2 regions of the Trinickia sp. LjRoot230 genome follow, and region 1 is predicted to be linked to the other one. Evidence: riboswitches for the same ligand, from Rfam matches in the RefSeq annotation. Region 1 holds a riboswitch; the other holds the start of a gene.

Region 1 (7,970 bases):
AAACGTGTGGCCCGTCATCGCGCCGTGTGCCGTCATCATCTGCTGCATGCCCAACGCAGCGAGTCGAGCTTGCATGACCGCACGCCCCGGCAGCACGCCCAGCATCGGCGCGACCGTGCCGGCACGATCGGTCAATGTTTCGACCAGATAGAGCATGCCACCACATTCCGCGACGACTGGCTTGCCCGCCGCGACATGGTCGCGAATCGACGTGGCAGTGCGTAGACCCATTGCGAGCGCGTCGACGTGCAGTTCCGGATAGCCGCCCGGCAAATAGAGCGCATCGGCCAGGTCGGGTAACGGTTCGTCTGCCAGCGGCGAAAAGTAGCTGACTCGCGCGCCAAGCGCTTCGAGAAGGCGTGTGTTCGCGGGATAGATAAATGAAAACGCTGCGTCGCAGGCAATCGCGATGTGTCGGTCAGCGAGCAGTCTGGGTACGGCGGCTTGCGACGCGGGCCCGAACTCGACGGCCGGCGGCAGTTCGGCCAGCGCCGTGCCGATGAGTGCATCGGCTGCTTTATCGATGCGAGCTTCGAGTCCAGCGATCTCATCAGCCTGATGCAAACCGAGGTGCCGCGAAGGCAGGCCGATTTCCTCCGAAGGAGCGACATGGCCGAGCCAGCGAATATCACCTGGCAGCGCACGTTCGAGCATCTGCGCGTGACCGGGCGAGGCAACGTGGTTCGCGAATACACCATGGAGCCGAACGTCTTGTCGATAACGCGCGAGCCCGAGCGCGACGGCCCCGAACGTCTGCGCCATGGCCTTCGCGGAAATCACCGCGGCGACGGGTAGGTTGAATGTCGCGGCGAGGTCGGCGCTGCAGGGCGTGCCGTCGAAAAGCCCCATCACGCCTTCGACGAGGATCAGATCGGCATCGGCTGCCGCATCCGCAAGCAATTGGCGGCACGCCGGCTCGCCGACCATCCACAGATCCAGCGAAAGGACCGGCGCTGCACTCGCGCGCGAGAGAATCATCGGATCGAGAAAGTCAGGGCCTGCCTTGAAGACGCGTACGCGCCGCCCATGCCTTCGATGCAGCCGTGCGAGACCTGCGGTAATCGTGGTCTTGCCCTGGCCTGACGCCGGTGCGCTGATAAAAAGAGCGGAGCATGCGGGCACCGTCAGAACTCCACGCCGCGCTGCGCCTTTACGCCTTGTTCGCGATACGGATGCTTCACGAGCCGCATTTCGGTAACGAGATCGGCGGCGTCGATCAACGCGTCGGAGGCATGCCGGCCCGTGACGACGACATGTTGCATCGGTTTGCGCGCCTGCAAGACGGCGAGCACTTCGTCCTCCAGCAGATATTCATACTTGAGCACCGTATTGAGCTCGTCGAGGATCACCATTCGATATTCCCCGCTTTCGATCATTCGGACCGCTTCATTCCAGCCTTTGCGCGCGGTGGCCATATCGGCTTCGCGATTTTGTGTGTTCCATGTATAGCCGTCGCCCATCGTGACGAAATCGCATTGCGGATGGCCGCCCAGGAAATCGCGCTCCGACGTATGCAGCGCGCCCTTGATGAACTGCACGACACCAATGCGCTCGTTATGCCCGAGCATCCGTACGGCCATGCCGAACGCGGCCGTGCTCTTGCCTTTGCCGTTGCCGGTATGGACGATCAAAAGCCCTTTTTCGACGGTCGCGGCCGCTTGTTTTTTTTCATGACCGTCGCGGCGCCGTTGCGTCATGCGTTGATGCGATTCGGGATCGGTTTTCATCGGTTGGTCCTCGTTGCTCCATGGAGTCTGTTCAAGGTTCGGGTACGGCCGCAATAGCGACGGCGACACGGCCGAGCGTCTGCTTGCCCACCACGAGCTGGCCGCCCGGTGTCGCAAGCAGCGCACATGGTTCGCACACGCCGCGCACGCCCTGGTGTCGACGTGCCGCAGGCGAAGCCGCAAGCGTTGGATTGGCCTCGAGACAGGCATTGATGACGTCTGAGGAAAACGTGGTGAGCGGCAACCGGTAATGCGTGCAAAACGCAATGAGCGCAGGCTCGTCCGCTTTCGACGCAATCGTGGCCACCCGATCAACATGATCGAGCGCGCGCTCGCCAAGCGCCGCGTGCACCGCGGCTTCGATTTCGTCGATTGAAACACCGCGCCGGCAGCCGATGCCAACAGTAAGCGCGGCGCGCAGCGGTGGCGGTAGTAGGGGTGACACAAGGCTCATGTGATGCTGGACGTGGCGCGCGGCAGCGCGATGCGCCGTGGACCGTCCCCCGCGGCCATGGCGTTCGGCGGACTCATGGCCGCCCCTTGCGCCGGCCGGTATCCGGGCTGGCCGCCTCGCATCTTCGCCTTCCCGTACCCGGCACACGCGGACAGTGGCTTTGAAGAGCGTGCAGGATCGATTGATCCGCTGGCGGTTGACCGTTGCGGGGACAGCACAGGCAAAGGCACGTTCGCCCTCCTGTTTCCCGTTTAACTGCAGGCGCGAACGCGCATGCGAGCACCAGACGCGAGGCATACGATATCACAGCAAATTAGCTATACCGTTTCTGTACCGTTCCTTGACGGTCGGTGCTGAGCGACCTACACTCGCTCCCAATCTGGTGCTCGCGTGCGCATTCCTGCGCGCGCAGTTAAACGGGAAACAGGAGCGTGTCGCGACAGTCGCTGTTCGATATCGCCAGCCTGTGCTGCCCCCGCAACGGTTAAGCGAACGCATCGCGCAAGCGATGCAACGCCGGCTTCGATGCATGCGCGCAAGGTCGCGCGTGTATGGTAACCACTGCGCAAGAAATATCACTACTCGCGTGGGAAGGTGAAGCGGCGCTTTCGCAAGCCCGGATACCGGCCAGAGGGGAGGACGGATGCCGCGGGTAGGTGGCATGCCGGCCAGGACGTCTTCGCACTTCGCGCTTTGCGCTTCGCAGTTGGCAATTCGCAATTTGCACACAACATCGCATTGCTTTGCACGATGTGCTGCGTCCACGTCAATTCGGGTTTCGCTTAAGCCAGAGGTCAACCGTGCTCAAGTCCGTCTGTGGGCTCTTCAACGACAGTTCAACTGCGTTGCGCAGGAAAGTGGCCGGTATCTATGCCGTGCTACTGGCATTCAATGTGGGCGCATGGGTATGGGCGTTCGTGGCGTTTCGCGGTCAGCCGGTACTACTCGGTACCGCTTTGCTCGCTTATACGTTCGGGCTGCGACATGCCGTCGACGCGGATCATATCGCCGCGATCGACAACGTGACGCGCAAGCTGCTGCAGGAACGTCGCAACCCGCTCGGTACCGGCTTTTTCTTTTCGCTCGGACATTCGACGGTGATCATCGTGATGTCGATTGCCGTTGCGCTGACGGCTGCGACGCTGACGACACATTTTTCGCAATTGAAAGCGGTGGGCGGTTTGATCAGCACGAGCATATCGGCCTTTTTTCTGTTGGTGCTCGCGCTTGCCAATATGACTATCCTGCTATCGCTTTGGCGCACGTTTCGCGCTGCGCGCCGCGGTGAACCGCTGGTCGAAGAAGACCTCGATTTGCTGCTCGGTTCGCGCGGGTTCCTCGCCCGCGTGTTTCGCCCGCTTTTTGCACTTGCCTCGCGTAGTTGGCATCTTTATCCGATCGGGCTGCTGTTTGGCCTCAGTTTCGATACCGCCACCGAGGTCGCGCTTTTCGGCATCTCGGCGACGCAAGCCTCGGGCGGGATGTCGGTCTGGTCCGTCGCCGCATTACCGCTGCTTTTTACGGCCGGCATGTCGCTCGTCGATACGACCGATGGCATTCTGATGACCGGTGCATATCAATGGGCGTTCGTGCGGCCCATCCGCAAGATCTACTACAACATGACGATCACATTCGTCTCGGTCGTCGTGGCGCTCGTGATCGGCAGCGTCGAAGCGCTCGCGCTGGCGGCCGACAAGCTGCAGCTTAAAGGCGGATTTTGGGATTTCATCGGCAATATCGCCGCGCACTTCGGATTGCTTGGCTATTTCGTTATCGGCATCTTCGTATTGAGTTGGGCTGCTTCGGCGTTGATTTACCGCGTGAAGCGCTACGACAAAATCGATGTGACTGTGTCGACTTGAATGAACGTCGATTTGATTGTTTTTTCGATAAAGATTGAGGCATCAGATGCAGACTTCCATGCGCAAAATTCCGGTGACGATCGTCACCGGCTTTCTCGGCAGCGGCAAAACCACCTTGCTGCGCCATATTCTCGGCAACGCGCGCGGCTTGCGTATTGCCGTCATCGTCAATGAGTTCGGCGAGCTCGGCATCGACGGCGAAATCCTCAAAGGATGCGGCATCGGATGCACCGACGATGGCAGCGGCGGTGAGAACGAAGAGGCCGGCTCGCTTTATGAGCTAGCCAACGGTTGCCTGTGCTGCACCGTGCAAGAGGAATTCTTGCCCGTGATGGAGCAGTTGATCGAACGTCGCGATGGTCTCGATCATGTGCTGATCGAGACGTCGGGTCTCGCATTACCAAAGCCGCTCGTGCAGGCTTTCAACTGGCCGTCCATCAAGACGGGATTTACTGTCGATGCTGTGGTGACCGTCGTTGATGGCGCGGCTGTCGCCAGCGGGCAATTCGCGGCCGATCCCGATGCCGTCGATGCGCAGCGCAAAGCCGATCCCAATCTTGACCATGAATCGCCGTTGCACGAGCTGTTCGAAGATCAGTTGTGCGCGGCCGATCTCGTGGTGCTCAATAAAGTTGACTTGCTCGACGACATGCAAAGCGCTGCAGTCGAGGCACTCGTTCGCGAAGAAATTCCCGCGCAGGTCAAGATCGTGCGCGCGCAAATGGGCGCGCTCGATTTGCATGCGCTGCTAGGCCTCGAATCCGCATCCGAAGCAGCCATTCATCTGCGCGAAGATCATCACGGCTCGGCCGATGGAGATCATCACGATCATCATCACGATGAATTCGATTCAGTTGTTGTCAGCGGTCATCCTGCCACGCGTGAGGCGGCCGTCGCCGCGCTGCGGCGGCTTGTCGAGGCGCATGCGATTTATCGCGCCAAAGGTTTTGCCGCGCTGCCGGGTGCACCGATGCGTCTTGTGATTCAAGGCGTCGGTCGACGATTCGACAGTTATTTCGACCGGCGCTGGCAACCGCACGAATCGCTCACCAGCCGTTTCGTGCTGATCGGGCAGGGCCTCGATCAAGCGCTGCTGCAGCGTGCATTCGATGCGGCGCTTGCGGCCGAAGTGCAACCGGTCTGATACATCATGCACTTATTGCGTACCGTGCCTGGCGGCTTCGTCGACGATGCGGCCGGTGTCGTGCGGATCGATCAACAGCCCGCTGACATCGTCGTGATGAGCTCGGCCGATACGACGCTGTCGTTGCTGGCGAGCGTCGTCGAACGGCTCGGCGCAGGCTTTCCGAGCCTGCGTCTGGCGAACCTGGCTTATCTGCGGCAGCCAGCGTCCGTCGATTTTTATATCGACGACGTGTTGCAGCATGCACGCGTGATCGTCATCGATCATCTTGGCGGCGAGGCTTATTGGCCCTACGGCATCGAACGTATCGGCGAGCTGGCAAGGCACAAGCGTCAACTGCTCGTCATGTTTTCGGGTGATTTGCAGGAGGACGAAAACCTCATCGCCAAAAGTACCGCCGATGCATCGCTCTCGCGATTGCTGTGGCGTTATCTGCGCGAAGGCGGGCCGACGAACGCACAAGCGTTTTTGCGCGCGATCGCCTGGCATGGATTCGGTTGGGGGAGCGAGCCACCGCCGCCTGTTCCGCTGCCGTCTGCGGCGCTCTATCATCCACAACGCGATACGCCGACCATCGCCGATTGGCAATCACGTTGGTGCGCCGGTGCGCCAGTCGTCGCAATACTCTTTTATCGCGCGCATCTTCAAGCCGCTAATACGGCGGCGTTCGATGCGCTCATCGAAGCGCTCGAAGTGCGGCAGATGAATCCGCTGCCGGTTGCGGTCACCTCGCTCAAAGACACGGTATGCCGCGATGTCGTCGCACGCCTTTGCGCCGAGCATGATGCAGCGCTCGTGCTCAATACCACGTCATTTGCCGCGTCCGCTATCGACGACCCCGAGCCGTTCGTGCTCGCCGGCGACGCGCCGGTGATGCAAGTCATTTTGTCCAGCGCAAGCCGCGAGAGCTGGCTTAACGACAATCAAGGGTTGAATGCGCGCGATATCGCAATGCACATCGCATTGCCTGAGGTCGATGGACGGATCATTACGCGAGCGATCAGCTTCAAAGGCCTCGCGTATCGATGCGCGCAGACGGAAGTCGATGTGGTCCGCTATCAACCCGATGCCGAGCGCATTGCCTTCGTGGCGGAACTGAGCCGACATTGGTGCCGGCTGCGACATATCCGCAACGGTGAAAAACGGCTTGCGCTCGTGCTTGCGAATTATCCGACTAGCGAAGGGCGGATCGGCAACGGCGTCGGGCTTGACACGCCGGCGTCTGTCGTCGCGATCCTTTCAATGTTGCGCGATGCGGGCTATCGCGTCGACAACGTGCCCGACGATAGCGATGCGCTGATGCGCATGCTGACGCAAGGTGTGACGAACGAGCCCAATATGCGAAGCCTGCGCCCGGCGCTGCAAAGCTTTTCGCTCGATGACTACCTCACATGCTTCGACGCGTTGCCGGACGATGTCAAGCAGGCGCTGAACGCGCGTTGGGGGCCGCCCGAACGCGATCCAACGATTCGGCGAGGCCGTTTCATGATCGCCGGTTGGCATTGCGGGCAGGTATTCATCGGCATACAGCCGCCACGTACGCGCGAGGGGAGCGATTACGCCAGTTATCACGATGCCGATCTCGTGCCGCCGCACGCATATCTGGCTTTCTATTTCTGGCTGCGTCGCGGGTTCAATGTTGATGCGATTGTCCATGTCGGCAAGCACGGCAATCTCGAATGGCTGCCGGGCAAGAGCGTTGCGCTCAGCGCAAGCTGCTGGCCCGATTTGATACTTGGGCCGGTGCCGCATCTTTATCCGTTTATCGTCAACGACCCAGGCGAGGGCAGCCAGGCGAAGCGCCGCGCGCAGGCGGTCATCATCGACCATTTGATGCCGCCGCTCACGCGAGCCGAGACGTATGGCCCGTTGCAGGACCTCGAGCGGCAAGTCGACGAATACTACGAAGCACTGTTGGTCGATGCGCGTCGCGCGCGATTACTGCGCAGCACGATTGTCGCGACGATCGTCGAGCACCGGCTGCACGAGGAGCTCAGCATGGCGCCGCCGCGTGGGCGCGAAGACGAGGATGCGCTGCTTACGCGTGTGGATGCATGGCTTTGCGAGCTGAAGGAGGCGCAGATTCGCGACGGCTTGCACACGTTTGGAAGTTCGCCACAAGGGCTGCAACGGCGCGATACGCTGCTCGCGCTCGGACGTTTCCCGGTGGGCGATGGTCGCGGCGCCAACGCGGGCCTGATCGACGCGCTCGCACACGATCTTGAGATCGCGGATGGCTTCGATCCATTGGCGGCGGAATGGGCGCCATTGTGGACGGGCCCGCGTCCGCCGATGCTGGCGCAGATTAGCGACGCGCCCTGGCGCCATAACGGCGATACGCGCGAGCGGCTCGAGTTGCTCGCGGCGTCCGTGGTGGAAAGCCAGATGCTGAACGATGACCGCGGCGCCGGCATAGGCATTAGTAGTGTTAATGCGAGTCCGATCGCCACATTGCCGCTGACGGCGTGCGTGCTGCAACGGCTGGCGAATGACGTATTGCCGCGCCTCGACGCCTGTGGCGCGAGCGAATTGCGCAATCTTGCGCGTGGCCTTGAAGGTCGATTTGTACCGCCTGGGCCGAGCGGTTCCCCGTCGCGCGGGCGGCCTGATGTGCTGCCGACCGGGCGCAATTTTTATTCGATCGACACACGTGCCGTTCCAACGCAGGCGGCGTGGGCACTCGGGCTCAAGTCCGCGCGCCAACTAATCGAACGTCATCTTCAAGAGCATGGCGATTACCCGCGCGCGATCGGTCTTTCCGTGTGGGGCACCGCAACGATGCG
Region 2 (7,970 bases), on a different contig from region 1:
ACGAGATCCATGCCAGCACGCAAAGATAGATGACAAGCTCGACGACTTGCTGCACCAGGCCCAGGCAATCCCCCGTATAGCCGCCGAGCCGGTGAACGAAGTAGCGAGACAGCGCGACGCGCGCGAGGAGCGCGGCGAGCAACGCAACAAGCCCGGCCCGCCAGTCGGGCCACATGAGCCAGGGCAGCCCGAGCACAGCGACGACGCCATACGCACGCCACGACAGCCGTTGCGCAACAGGCTGCGCCTTACCGTCGGCGCGCGCGTAATCGAGCGTGATCAGCAAGCTTGCCGCCATCGCCCGGCTCGCGGCATGCGCGGCAATCATCAGCCAGGCGGCGAGCAGCGGCGGCAGCGCAGCCAGCGTCTGCCATTTGAGCGCGAGCGCCATGACGAGCCCGATCACGCCGAACGCGCCGATGCGCGGGTCGCGCATGATGCGCAGCACGTCCTCGCGCGTGGCGCCGCCGCCGAACCCGTCACAGCAGTCGGCGAGACCATCTTCGTGAAACGCGCCCGTCACGGCGAGCGTCGTAGCCATCGAAAGCAGTACCGCGAGCGGAACCGGGAACCAGCGCAACGCGGCCAGAAATACGACGGCGCCGAGGCCGCCGACCAGTGCGCCGATCAGCGAAAAGTAACGGATGGCGCCGGCCAGATCGCTCGCGGTCGTGCCGACGTTGCCTGGTAGCGGCACGCGCGTGAAGTAGCGCAGTGCCGCGCACAGATAGCGCCACTCGGCGCACGCGTCGAAGCGCCGGCGTGAAACGGCCATCGGCTCGCCGCGATCGCTTGTCATTGGGTGAGGTGCGCGCCGTCGGAGGCGCCGTGGGCACCCGGCGTGTCGCGGTCACTGCGGTCATCGCGATCGGTCACGCCGGCGGACTCGAAGCTCGCCATCTCGTTGACGAACGCGACAGCGGCGCGCAAAAGCGGCAGCGCGAGCGCTGCACCCGTGCCTTCGCCAAGCCGCATATCGAGTGCGAGCAGCGGCGCCGCGGCGAAGTACTCGAGCATGCGCCGGTGCCCGGCCTCGTTGGAGCAATGCGCGAACACGCAATAATCGAGTACGGCCGGCGCCAACGCATGGGCGACGACGAGCGCCGAAGTCGCGATGAAGCCATCGACGACGATCGTCATGTTGGCTTCCGCGGCGGCAAGGTAAGCGCCGGTCATCATCGCGATCTCGAAGCCGCCGAACGTCGCGAGCACGTGAAGCGGCTCGCGAGCGGCCTTGTGACGCGCGAGCGCTGCTTCGAGCACGCTGCGCTTTTTTGCGAGCCCGGCGTCGTCGAGCCCGGTGCCGCGGCCAACGCATGCATCGATCGGCAGGCCACAAAGCCGGCTCATCAGGCAAGCGGCCGACGACGAGTTCGCAATGCCCATTTCGCCGAAGCCGATCACATTGGTGCCGAGCGCGGCGTGATAGCGCACGCGTGCGGCGCCTGCCGCGATCGCGGCCAACGCCTCGTCGCGCGTCATGGCCGGCTCGCGTGCGAAGTTACGGGTGCCGCGGCCGATCGGCGCATCGACGAGCCCGGGCAACGCGTCGAGCGGCGTGGCAACCCCTGCGTTGACGACTTCGAGCGTCAACCCCGCGACCCCGCTGAACGCATTGATGGCCGCCCCGCCCGCGACGAAATTGGCGACCATTTGCGCGGTCACGGCCTGCGGATAAGGACTCACGCCTTCCTCGGCAATGCCGTGGTCCCCGGCAAATACAATGATCGTGGGCCGCTCGATCGACGGGTGTATCGACCGCTGAATCGTGCCGATCTGGCAAGCCAGCGTTTCGAGCATGCCGAGGCTGCCGGGAGGTTTGGTTTTAGTGTCGATGATGCGAACCAGCTTGGCGCTAAACGAGCGGTCGAGCGGGCGGACGACGGGCAACGGCAGCGGAGCGTTCATACGATGGATGGGTCGGTTGGGTGCTGCAACGGCAAGAAAAGCAAGTAAGCGGACACAGGCAAGGCGCACAGCAAAAACGCCGCCACGTCGAACGGAGATGATGATTTCATGACGTCCGCCACGCCGGCACGAGCGCCTCATAGCCCTCGGCTTCGATCAGCACGAGCGGATAGCCAAATGCGCGGCTCGCAAGCGCTGGCGTCAGGACCTCGCGTACAGGACCTGCCTCGGCAGTCCCGTCGCCGTGCATGAGTACGGCGTGCGTCGCGAAACGCCGGGCGAGGTTCAGATCGTGACATGAAAATATGACCGTGCGCGGCGCCTCGCGCAGCCATGCTCCAAGCACGGTGAGGCAATCGATCTGATGATGCAGATCCAAATGCGCGAGCGGCTCGTCGAGCAACACCAGCGGCGCGTCCTGACAGATGGCGGCGGCAAGCGCGACGCGCTGGCGTTCGCCGCCCGAAAGCGAACGCACGTCGCGCGCCGCGAGCGTGCCAAGCGCGAACGCATCGAGCGCCGCCTGCGCCGCGGCACGGTCGCTCTCGGCCTCCCAGCCCCAGCCGGTCAGGTACGGAAAGCGGTTCAAAAGCACGATGTCGAGCACGCTTGCACTGAACGCGTCATGCGTGCTTTGCGGCATCAACGCTCGTCGACGCGCCAAGCTGGCCTGCGGCCACGCGTCGATGCGCACGCCGTCGAGCGCCACATGCCCCTGCGCGGGCTGCAACAGGCCCGCGAGCGTCGAGATCAGCGTCGTTTTGCCGGCACCGTTCGGCCCGGCGATGCACCAGATTTCGCCCGCACGATACGTCTGCGTGAAATCGGCGAGCAACGTGCGCGTGCCTGCGCGCAGCGTCAGCCCGCGCACATCGAGCGAAATCGCAGATGCGTCGAACGGCTGCCCGCTCATCGCCGCCTCCTGGCAAGCATCCACAAGAACGCGGGCACACCGATCAAGGCCGTCACGACACCGACCGGCAACTGCGCGGGCGCGACGATCGTGCGCGCGACAAGATCGGCCCCCATCACGGCCACACCGCCCGCCAGCACCGACGCCGGCACGAGCATGCGTTGATCGTTGCCGCAGACGAGCCTCAACGCGTGCGGCACGACGAGCCCGACGAAGCCGATCGTGCCAGCCGTCGTAACGGCCGCAGCGGCCGCGAGCGACGCGACGAGGTAGATGCGCAAACGCAGGCGGCCCGCAGGCACACCGAGCGCGAGCGCCAGCGCTTCACCGCGCAGCAGGACGTTCAGTTGAGGCGCAACAGGCGTAGCGACGGCGAGCGCGAGCGCGAGTGCAACGAGCGCGGGCCACGGGCTCGCCGCGCCGTTCAGATCGCCTGTCAGCCAAAAGAGAATGCTGCGCAGCCGTTCGTCGGGCGCGACCGTCAGCAGCAGCGTGATGCACGCCCCCCATCCCGTTGCCAGCACGACGCCCGTCAGCAAGAGCCGCGGCGACGCCTCCTGCGGCTCGCCCGCGCTCAACGCGCGGCGCGCAAAACCGAGCACGAGGGCGATGGAGATCAGCGCGCCGGCGAACGAGGCGGCGTCGACGAGCCACCATGCCGCCCCTCCGAGCATAGCGAGCACGGCAAAGACGGCCGCGCCGCCGGACACACCGAGCACATACGGTTCGGCCAGCGGATTGCGCAGCAGAACCTGCAACAGCGCGCCAGCCAACGCGAGCAACCCACCGCACGCGAAGCCTGCAAGCGCGCGCGGCAAGCGCAGCGTCCGCACGATTTCGTCGAGCGGGTCGGTGCTGCCCGCACGCGCATGCACGAGCGCCAACAGCGCGCGCGTCGGCGAAATCTCGACACTCCCTAGCGTGAGCGCCGCAACGAAGACTGCGAATGCGCAGCTACCGAGCACGAGCCAGATCAGCGCGGCACGCTTGCCGTTCATCGGGGCACGCGCGACAGACGCGAGCCGGTTCATAGCGGCTTGCCCAGCCATACGACGGCGTTAAGCGGCATCATTGCTGCTGCCAGCCGAGCGTGATGAACGCACTGCGCCGCGGGGTGTTATAGGGATAGGCGAGCTCATAGTGCTTGTCGAACAGGTTCTGGATTTGCGCTGCGACGTACCAAGCCTTCGTCACGTGATAGCGCGCCGAGAGGTTCACGATGCCGTAGCCGCCGAGCGTGTTGCCGCTATCGTTGCGCGCGCCGCTGACGATCCATTCGCCGCCGAACCGCCACGGCCCGACCCCACGATTCGCCGAGAACGACGCAAAGTGCCTTGCACGCCGATTGAGATCGGTCCGGTTGTCTTCATCGACAGGATTTTGCACCGTCAGCGCCGCACGGACGTCCGTTTTGCCGATCCGCCCACGCCACGACCCTTCGATGCCCTGCACTTTCGCACGGCCGACGTTCTCGGCCAGATAATAGAGTCCGCCTTGCGTCGCCACGTAGTTGATCAGATCGGTATAGGTGGTCTGGAACGCCGTCAAGCGCATCACCCCGAGCGAATCCGACGCGTACTGCAGCGCCGCTTCGATCGAATGACTGCGCTCGGGCCGAATGGATCGATTGCCGCTGCCGGGATAATAGAGGTCATCGAAGCTTGGCGCGCGAAATGCGCTGGAATAGCTGCCCGTCGCGGACCAATGCTCGGTGAAATCGTAGCCATAGCCGAGGTAATAGGTATTGGCGCCGCCGAAATCCGAATATTGGTCGCGCCGCACATTGGCCTGTATCCGGTTAGCGCCGAAGCGCCCCGCATAGCCGACGAATACCGAATCGACATGGCGCTGCGGCGCGCTGACTGTATCGGAATCGAGCTGCTGATCGAGATGTTCGTAGCCCAATTGCAGTTTGTGTTCCGGCGTCAGCTTGAAATCGTTTTGCCAGGTGTATTGCCGGTTCTCGGTATCGAAACGGTTGTCGTAGACGCCATTGACCTTCTCGACGCTCCGATCGTCGCCCTCGGCCGCCGTGAAATGCGCGGTCCACCAGTCGGTCAGCTTGCCGTTGGCGAACACCGACGCTTGACGCACCTTGCTATAGAGATTGTTGATGTCGGTAGGCGAGCCATAGGCGTTATCGAAACTGGCATTGCCGTTGGACTGGAACGCGCGCACGCCGGCGTCCCATTTATCGCTGAATTTGTGGCGCACCATCGCCGACACGCTCTCGTTCAAATAACCGTTTGCATTCGGATTGGCATTCGGCGCCAAAGCGGGGTCGATCGATGAGAATCCATCGTTCTTGAAGCGCGCCACATTGAAACTGAACGTCGTCTTGCCCTCTTTGTCGAACGCACCTTCGACTCCCGCCTCCTGCTTTTGCGTGTGATAGCTGCCGTAGCCGAGCGAGAAGTGAAAGCGCGGCGGGTGTGCCCCGCCGTCCTTCGTGAAGACCTGCACGACGCCCCCCATCGCGCCGGACCCATAAAGCGCGGAGACGTCGCCATTGACCACTTCGACATGATCGATCTGCGCGAGCGGAATTTGCGCGATCTGCGCTTGTCCGAGGCTCACCGAATCGACGCGCACGCCGTCGATCAGCACCAGTGACTGCGTGGCCGAGCCGCCGCGCAACATCAGCGTCGAATTGGCGCCGGGCCCGCCCGAGCGCGCGATTTGCGCGCCCGGTGCAAGCGCGAGCAACTCGGGCAGGTCCGTGGCTGTCGCGTCGTCGATGTCGCGACGCGTAAAGCGCGTCGTTTGCGCGATAGCGTCGGCGATCGGCTGCGGGGCGCGCTGGGCCGTCACGACAACTGGTGCGAGCGTCTGTTCGCTTTCCTCGGCGGAAGCAGCAGAAGCAGCAGAAGGTGACGATACATCGTTCGAAGCTTGAGCGAACGCGGCCAGCGGCAAGCCAGCGAACGCAACGAACAACGCCTTGTGAAGCAAGGTCGAGAACATTATTGTGTGGTCTTTCCTGTCGGACGAGACAGTCAGCCCGCCACCCGCAGGCCACCGTGTCATAAGTGCGACGCGCTGGTACGATGCGCCGCACTCCCCCCTTTGGCCGGTATCCGGGCTGGCGACCTATCGGGTCCGCCTTCCCACGCAGCGCAGTGCGCAGTGGCATCGGACCTCTCTCGCGCGCGTCACGCGCGGCGTATCGCTTACCGTTGCGGGGGCAGCACAGGTTGGCTCGTCCGGGCGGACTTCGCTCCCTGTTTCCCGTTTAACCGCGCGCATCGGACCGCACGCGGGCACCAAAGTGCCGCAAGTGTAGGAGCGGCGCATGGACACCGTCAAGAATCGCCGCATTCGCACCGGGTTGGCGTCTCGTGACGCTCCGTAGGCACAAAAATGCGGGGGGTTGTTACGTCTGGAAACGAGACAGAGGTCGGACGGCTCCGTATTCCGCGCTAAAATGCACAAGTCTTTAGAGGACGCCGCAGATGCTTAACGAACTCGAAACCCTGTCACAAAACATCGGCTTGCTGATTGCGATCAACGAACGCCATCAGCAAGCCCGTCACGCGCTCGAAGAGCAACTCACGCAATTGCGCGCGGAAAACGACGCCGCACGCGCCGAGTTGGCCCTTTTGCGCGACGAACGCAACGCGCTGCAAGTCGAGCGCGACACGCTGCTTGCGAAGATCGACGATGCGCAAGTCCGCCTGAACGTGATTCTCGAAAAATTGCCGCGCGGCAAGAGCCCCTATGACGCCGACTCCCAGCTCGATTTGCTGTCGGGCGGCACGGGCGAAACTGAGGCAACACGCGAAGCGGCACGCAACGGCGCTGCCCAGCACGGAGACACCGCATGACGACGAAACAGATCGAAGCCTCGATTCTCGGCCAGACGTATCGTCTCGCCTGCTCACCGGAAACCGAGGCGGCACTGCTCGAGGCTGTCGCACGCGTCGATACCGAAATGACGAAGGTGCGTAGCCACAGCAACGTGCGCGGTACCGATCGCATTGCGGTGATGGCCGCGCTGTCGCTGGCTTCCGAGCTCGTGCGGCTGCAGGAAAGTATTCGTCATGGCGAAGCATTCCCGGCCGAGGAAATCCGGCGTACAATGCGCCAAATGAATGAGCAACTCGGTGCGGTACTGGGGCAAAACGAAGCCCTTGAAGCTAGGTAAGCACGAGCGGTAATCGTTCGCAAAGTTTAGGTTTACACAAGTTTTACGGCTTCCCTGCCTGGTTCGCCAAGGTCATAAATTCCTTGAACCAATGCCATGTGCACGGTTGCGGAAATTTGCAGCACGGGTGTGCGCGTCACTCTGTCTGATGTACCCGAAGTGCGGCTAACTGCGACCAATTCTGAATCCTCGGTTCAGGATGCCGGCCTAGCGGCCAAGGTGGGGATTTATTCAACGGCATCGGTTATTCCGATGCCGTTTTCATTTGCGGTGCGTGTGCGGTGTCACGGGAAGTCACTATGCGCTATTGGCTGATGAAGTCCGAACCGAGCGAAGCAAGCATCGACGATCTGTTCGCCGCGAAGTCACGCACATTGCCGTGGACGGGCGTACGCAATTATCAGGCGCGCAACTTCATGCGCGACACGATGCAGCTTGGCGACGGCGTGCTCTTTTATCATTCGAGCTGCCCCGAGCCGGGCATCGCGGGGTTGGCCGAAGTGGTTTCGCGCGCCTATCCGGACCCGACGCAATTCGACCCGAAAAGCCCCTATTTCGACCCGAAATCGACGCGGGAAACACCGCGGTGGATGCTCGTCGACGTCCGCTTCGTTAAAAAGACACCGCTGATTGCGCTCGCCGCGTTGCGCGCCCACCCGGAGCTCGCCAACATGCGCGTGCTCGCCAAGGGCAACCGGTTGTCGATCACGCCGGTGACCGAAGCCGAATGGCGCTTCATCACCAAGCAACTGACCGGAGGCTAGGAACGACCGCCTGCCTATCGCGCCATACGAACTCGGTTAATCTCTCAATCTGCTGTTTCGATAGTTTCTATAACAAGGACCTGAGATGAGAAAAACCGCCTTCACCTTCGCATTGCTGAGCGCCACGACGCTGATGTCGATCACCGCATTGACCGCGCTCGCACCCCGTTCGGCCCACGCCGCCACGATGCCGATGTCCGAGAACGCCGTGCCGTCGGGCGTGCTGTCGCTGTCGGCGCAG

The links. Region 1 has a riboswitch for cobalamin ahead of ACSQ20_RS21105 (cobalamin biosynthesis protein). Riboswitches for the same ligand answer to the same signal wherever they lie in the genome.
Region 2: it holds a riboswitch for cobalamin, as region 1 does, so the genes downstream of both, ACSQ20_RS15380 (TonB-dependent receptor plug domain-containing protein) here and ACSQ20_RS21105 (cobalamin biosynthesis protein) in region 1, are expected to answer to the same signal.

The regions. Positions count from the first base shown of each region.
Region 1 is NZ_CAXUQX020000002.1:459,997-467,966, reverse strand. Features, by position in the region: gene ACSQ20_RS21115 (cobyrinate a,c-diamide synthase) at 1-1,122, opposite strand, end outside; gene cobO (cob(I)yrinic acid a,c-diamide adenosyltransferase) at 1,125-1,727, opposite strand; gene ACSQ20_RS21105 (cobalamin biosynthesis protein) at 1,759-2,181, opposite strand; cobalamin riboswitch at 2,258-2,484, opposite strand; cobalamin riboswitch at 2,545-2,827, shown strand; gene ACSQ20_RS21100 (HoxN/HupN/NixA family nickel/cobalt transporter) at 2,982-4,043, shown strand; gene cobW (cobalamin biosynthesis protein CobW) at 4,090-5,187, shown strand; gene cobN (cobaltochelatase subunit CobN) at 5,194-7,970, shown strand, end outside.
Region 2 is NZ_CAXUQX020000001.1:3,373,152-3,381,121, forward strand. Features, by position in the region: gene ACSQ20_RS15355 (histidine phosphatase family protein) at 1-11, opposite strand, end outside; gene ACSQ20_RS15360 (adenosylcobinamide-GDP ribazoletransferase) at 1-775, opposite strand, end outside; gene cobT (nicotinate-nucleotide--dimethylbenzimidazole phosphoribosyltransferase) at 796-1,908, opposite strand; gene ACSQ20_RS15370 (ABC transporter ATP-binding protein) at 2,015-2,821, opposite strand; gene ACSQ20_RS15375 (FecCD family ABC transporter permease) at 2,818-3,870, opposite strand; gene ACSQ20_RS15380 (TonB-dependent receptor plug domain-containing protein) at 3,890-5,785, opposite strand; cobalamin riboswitch at 5,873-6,104, opposite strand; gene ACSQ20_RS15385 (ATPase) at 6,274-6,645, shown strand; gene ACSQ20_RS15390 (cell division protein ZapA) at 6,642-6,965, shown strand; RNA gene ssrS (6S RNA) at 7,014-7,195, shown strand; gene ACSQ20_RS15400 (EVE domain-containing protein) at 7,265-7,729, shown strand; gene ACSQ20_RS15405 (SIMPL domain-containing protein) at 7,815-7,970, shown strand, end outside.